Regions from separate parts of the Aeromicrobium fastidiosum genome, predicted to be linked through region 2. Evidence: riboswitches for the same ligand, from Rfam matches in the RefSeq annotation. Region 2 holds a riboswitch; the other holds the start of a gene.
The links. A riboswitch is a leader RNA that binds a small molecule or an ion and turns the genes downstream of it on or off. The one in region 2 is predicted to bind cyclic di-AMP.
Positions count from the first base shown of each region.

Region 1: another riboswitch for cyclic di-AMP. It lies ahead of JOF40_RS17490 (C40 family peptidase); the one in region 2 lies ahead of JOF40_RS00570 (C40 family peptidase).

Region 1 covers NZ_JAGIOG010000001.1:3,522,489-3,525,419, forward strand. The annotation lists gene JOF40_RS17485 (hypothetical protein) at 1-446, opposite strand, end outside; gene JOF40_RS17490 (C40 family peptidase) at 439-1,392, opposite strand; cyclic di-AMP (ydaO/yuaA leader) riboswitch at 1,414-1,566, opposite strand; gene JOF40_RS17495 (hypothetical protein) at 1,686-1,955, opposite strand; gene JOF40_RS17500 (DEDD exonuclease domain-containing protein) at 2,098-2,931, shown strand, end outside.
Region 2 covers NZ_JAGIOG010000001.1:116,910-119,840, reverse strand. The annotation lists gene xseA (exodeoxyribonuclease VII large subunit) at 1-483, opposite strand, end outside; gene JOF40_RS00570 (C40 family peptidase) at 493-1,044, opposite strand; cyclic di-AMP (ydaO/yuaA leader) riboswitch at 1,050-1,224, opposite strand; gene JOF40_RS00565 (4-hydroxy-3-methylbut-2-enyl diphosphate reductase) at 1,369-2,364, shown strand; gene ggt (gamma-glutamyltransferase) at 2,470-2,931, opposite strand, start outside.

The DNA of each region.
Region 1 (2,931 bases), 3.4 Mb from region 2:
CGCTCGGGAGCCACCCGCAGGGCGACCGTCGACCGGTGCGTCACCTCGGGGTCGAGCCCCGACGCGTCGGCAGGACGCCATGACACCTCGGCGGTCATCGTGGCCGAGCCGTCGGCGCGGTCGGCGACCTCTCCGCCGCTGATGTAGCGCAGCGACGCTCCGGGCTGCGCCACCGCCCGCAGCGCCTGCCACGTGCGTCGACCGAAGTCTCGTCCGGCCGGCAGATCGCCGGCGGCGGCGACGAAGGCGTCCCGCGACTGCGCCTCCGACAGCTCACGCAGCTGCGCAGTGAGCTGGGACGAGGCGTCGGCCGGGATCGGCACGACGCGCTCGTCCGGAGCGTCCGTGTGCCATGGCTGCTGCCACAGCAGCAGGGCAGCCCCGAGCACGGCCAGAACGAGGGCTGCCGCCAGGTTGGGCGACAGCCGCAGTCGTCGCTCAGCCAACCCGCGCCGCGCGGGTGAAGCCGCCCAGACCCGTGATCTCGACGCTCTTGCCGGGGCGCGGCGCGTGGACCACGCGGCCGTTGCCGAGGTAGAGGCCGTCGTGCGACATGTCGCCGTAGGCCACGATGTCGCCCGGCTGCAGCTGGTCCATGGGGACCGCCGTGCCGGCCGCGATCTGCGGACCGACGACGCGCGGGATGGAGACGCCCGCCGCGGCCCACGACTTCATGACCAGGCCGGAGCAGTCCCAGCTGTTGGGCCCCGTGCCGCCGTACACGTACGGGTCGCCGATCTGCGCCAGCGCGAAGTCGAGAGCGGCCTTGGCCCGGCCGGAGGCCTTGAGCTCGAAGTCGATGTCGAGGTTGCTCTTGTTGAACGCGGCCTGCTGCTCGGCGGTCAGTCGTGCGAGCTCGGCCTTCGCCGCCTCGTACTTGGTGCGGATCTCCGCCCGACGCGCATCGGCGTCGCGGGTGGCCTCGGTGAGCGCCTGCTTGCGGTCCTTGAGCTGGGCGCGACGGTTCTGGAGCTGCTTGCTCGTGCGGCCGAACTGCTCGAGCGCGTCGGCGCGGGTGTTGTTGAGGGCACGGACGGCACCGAGCCCGGCCAGGAACTGGTCGGGGTCGTCGCTGCTCAGCAGGTTGGCGGTCGGCCCGAGCGGGGCGTCAAGCTGCTGCTGGACGATCGCGCCGCTCAGCTCGTCCTTCTGCGCCGTGTAGACCGCGAGTCCGCTCGCGATGTCGGAGGAGATGTCGTCGATCTCGGCCTGCGTCTGCTTGACCTGCTCGCCGAGCGCGTTGACCTGCTCGTTGGCGGCCTCGACCTGGCTGAACGCGGCCTCGACGTCCTTGACCGTGACCTTGGGGGCGGCTTCGGCCGACGGCAGCGCCATCAGCCCGCCTGCGAGCGCGAGGCTCGCCATCATCGCGAGACCGCGACGTCGTGGCATGCGCACGTAGTTCTCCTGGGATCCTCGACGTCTACCGGGTGAGCTGACGGGTTCGGGCCTCGGATTGCCCTACGTGCTGAGCGCCCATGACGGCGTGCGCGACACGATTCACCCCACTTGCGTGGTTCCCCGGTTCGCCTCAGACATCTTCCCCATGGCTGCGACGACTCGACGGTGCGTCCGCCACCGTCCTGGGAGGACGGCGTTCACCGGACGCACAAGAACTCATTCTAGGCCTCGCCACGGGTCAGTTCAACCTCATCAACCCGATGTCAGGAGATGTTCAGCAACCGTCACACGGCCTGGGTCTCGGGGCCTGCGACCGGTGTGACCAGCCGTAGCGGCGGCGTGAGGCCCGCCTCGGACAGGACGCCCAGCGCAGCCATCTCGTCGGCGTCGATCTCGATGCCGGCCGGCGGCGCTCCGAGCAGGAAGGTGACGACGCAGTCGCCGCAGGCGCTCGGACCACGGACCAGGCAGCGGTCGCAGTCGACCACCACCGAGTCGGCGGGATGTGAGTCGTGCTCTCCGTGAGCCGTGCTGTTCATGCCTGTGTTGTTCATGCATGTGCTCCTGGTGCGGGGGAAGACCCCGTCGTTCGGGGACATCCATGACGCTAGGAGCCGCCCCCGACAGAAACGCCGCGAACGCCGGGAGCACCCGCGACGTCCCGCTCTGTCGGTGGCGGTGCCTACCGTGTGGGACGTGGAAGCCGTGCAGGGAACGTTCGACGAGCTGGGCCGTCATCTGGCCGATGTCACGTTCTGCGTCGTCGACCTCGAGACGACCGGCGGATCAGCGACCAAGGGGTCCAAGATCACCGAGTTCGGCGCGGTCAAGGTGCACGGCGGCGAGGTGCTCGGCGAGTTCCAGAGCCTCGTCAACCCTGACGAGGCGATCCCGGCCTACATCACGGTGCTGACGGGCATCACGAACCAGATGGTCGTCCACGCCCCCCGCATCGCCGAGGTGCTGCCGAGCTTCCTGGAGTTCGCGCGCGGCAGCGTGCTCGTGGCCCACAACGCCCCGTTCGACATCGGCTTCCTCAAGCACTTCGCCCGTGAGCTCGACATCCCCTGGCCCGGGTTCGAGACCCTCGACACGGCGGTGCTGGCGCGTCGCGTCCTGAGCCGCGAGGAGGTGCCCAACTGCAAGCTCTCGACGCTGGCCGCAGCGTTCTCGGCCACCACGACGCCCAACCACCGGGCCCTGTCCGACGCGCGGGCCACGGTCGACGTCCTGCACGCGCTGTTCGAGCGGCTGGGGCCCCTGGGGGTCACGACGCTCGAGGAAGTGTCGACGTACACGGCCAAGGTCAAGCCCGAGCAGCGCAAGAAGCGGCACCTCGCCGAGCACCTGCCCGAGTCCCCCGGGGTCTACCTGTTCCGCGACGCCAACGACGCGATCCTCTACGTCGGCACGTCCCGCAACCTGCGCAGCCGCACCCGGTCCTACTTCACCAAGGCCGAGACGCGCACGCGCATGGGCGAGATGGTCATGCTGACCCAGCGCATCGAGGGCATCGTGTGCGCCACGTCG
Region 2 (2,931 bases):
GGCGTTCTCGAGGATGTCGCGCTCGGCGGCCGAGGCGCGTCCCGTGATGAGCCCGATGCCGCGCGGCAGCAACGGCAACGGCTTCTTGAGCCGCGGGTCGAACAGGCCCTCGGCCGCGAGCAGCTGTCGCCGCCGCTCGAGCTGCGCCAGCAGCTCTCCCTCGCCCTGCGGTCGGATCTCGCGCAGGTCGAGGGAGAGGCTGCCGCGCGGTGCGTAGAACGCCGGCTTGGCGTGCACGACGACCCGCGAGCCCTCCGTGACGGGGACCGGCGAGGCGTCGAGCACGCTGACGTGGCACTTGGCGTCGATCGAGATCTTCGCCTGCAGGTCACGCAGCGTCAGGAAGCAGATGCCCTGCCGACGGGTCAGCTGGGCGATCTCCGCCTCGACCCACACCGCGCCGAGGCGGCCGATGTAGCCGTCGAGCAGCTGCGAGATCTGACGCAGCGGTGCGGGGGTGTCCGCACTGGTGTCGAGGGCCATGGCCCAAGACTAGGGGGCGTACGTCCCTGCCCCGAGCGAGCTCGGCGCGGGTGTGGACGAAGCCTCCTTGGCCGACGTCTTCGCGACCGTCACGGTGCCGGCAGGACGACGGACGACGTAGCCCGACGACCAGATGCCGTGCTTGCCGACCGGAACGCCCGTGCGCTGCGCCTCCCACATCTTGCCGTCGCCGGCGTAGATCGCGGAGTGGTAGGCCGTGCCGCCGCGCATGAAGATCAGGATGTCGCCGGGCTTCTTCTTGCTCTTCGGGATGCTGGCGCCGGAGAGCTGGGCACCCGACGTGCGGCCGATCTTCTTGCCGGCCTGCTTGTAGACGTACTGGACGTAGCCGGAGCAGTCGAAGCCGCTGGGGGTCGCGCCGCCGTAGCGGTAGGGCTTGCCCTTGAGCTGCTTGGCCTCGCTGATGACTTCCTTGGCGGTGCTGACCTTGCTGACCTTGACGGCCGACGAGCCCTCCGCGAAGGCGGGACCGGCGAGACCGGTGAGAACGAGGGCCGAACCGAGCGCGAGGCTCGCAGAAATTCGTGCGTGAGAACGCATATGCAGGATTCCTTCGTGCACGCCTGTGAAAGATGACCTGTCGGGTTCAGGCGCGAAGGATGCCTGTCGGTGGAACCGATTAACCCCAAGGCTCGGGACGAGCCGCACTGCTGGGTCTTCCATGCCCGTCGCTATTGGATCGATGACTGCGGACGTGACGGGCCTCGGCGCGTACGCAGTGCCGACCTGGTGAGGCCAACGCCGCAGAACATTACAGACCGATGACGAATGAGTCTCGCCGGGGACGTGTGAGGTTGATCGCCCTGCGGTCCCGGGACGTTTGGCAGTCGGGGTCGACATGGCCCCATCGCCTACCATGGGGCCATGTCCTCAACGGTCACTCTCGGCATGCCCCCCGTCGGCGGCAGCGTGCTGCTCGCCGACCCGCGCGGCTACTGCGCCGGCGTCGACCGGGCCGTCATCACGGTCGAGAAGGCGCTCGACCTGTACGGCGCGCCCGTCTACGTCCGCAAGCAGATCGTCCACAACAAGCACGTCGTCAACAACCTGGCGGCCCGTGGCGCGATCTTCGTGGAGGAGCTCGACGAGGTGCCCGAGGGTGCCACGGTCGTGTTCTCGGCCCACGGCGTCTCGCCGATGGTGCATGCCGAGGCAGCCGAGCGCAGCCTCAAGACGATCGACGCGACCTGCCCGTTGGTCACCAAGGTGCACCACGAGGCCCGACGCTTCGCGAGCGAGGGCAAGCACATCCTGCTGATCGGGCACGAGGGGCACGAGGAGGTCGAGGGCACGGCCGGCGAGGCACCCGACGACATCACGATCGTGCAGACGCCCGACGACGTCGACGACCTCGAGTTCCCCGAGGGCACGCGGCTGTCGTGGCTGTCGCAGACGACGCTCAGCGTCGACGAGACCATGGAAACGGTCAGACGCTTGCGTGAGAAGTTCCCGCAGCTCGAGGATCCGCCCAGCGACGACATCTGCTACGCCACGCAGAACCGCCAGGTCGCGGTCAAGGAGATCGCCAAGGACGCCGACCTCGTCATCGTCGTCGGCTCGGCCAACTCGTCCAACTCGGTGCGCCTCGTCGAGGTCGCCCTCGAGGCGGGGGCCAAGGCGTCCTACCGCATCGACGACATCTCCGAGTTCGACGAGGCCTGGCTGGTGGGCGTCGAGAAGGTCGGCGTCACGTCCGGCGCGTCGGTGCCCGACGACCTCGTGCAGGACGTCCTGGGCTTCCTCAGCGCGCACGGGCACCCCGACGCCGATGCCGTGCGTACCGCCGACGAGAGCCTGATCTTCGCGCTGCCGCCCGAGCTGCGCAAGGACATGAAGGCCGCCGGCGTCCCCTACAAGTAGGCCGGTAGCCCCGCCCCATCAAGATGTTGGCACTTCTGGACGTCCCCGGCCCGGTTTGGCGTCCAGAAGTGCCGACATCTTGCGGAGGGTCGGCAGCCGCCGCGGTCAGCGTCGCTTGACCACCAGGGCGCTGCCGCCTCCGCGGCGCTTCGGCTCCGCGACGGCCGTGAGCGTCCCGCCGCGTCCCACCTCGATTGTGGCCGCGGCCCCGATCTCGGCGGCGGACGTGAAGGTGTCTCCCGACGGGGTCAGCTGCTGCCCGTACCGGCCGAGAGCCGGCCCGTAGCGTTGGATGAAGGCCGGCTCGGCCGGGGTCGACGCGGAGTTGCGCTGCGACGCCCGTGGTGCGGCGACGGCCTCGGGCAGCGTCATGCCGAGGTCGATGCGATTGACCAGGATCTGCAGGACGGTCGTGATGATCGTCGCGCCGCCGGGGGAGCCGACGACGTACTTGACCTGCCCGCGGTCGGTCACGATCGTCGGCGACATCGACGAGCGCGGACGCTTGCCGGGGACGATCCGGTTGGGGTCGGCCGGGTCGTACGCCGCGGTGAAGTCGGTCAGCTC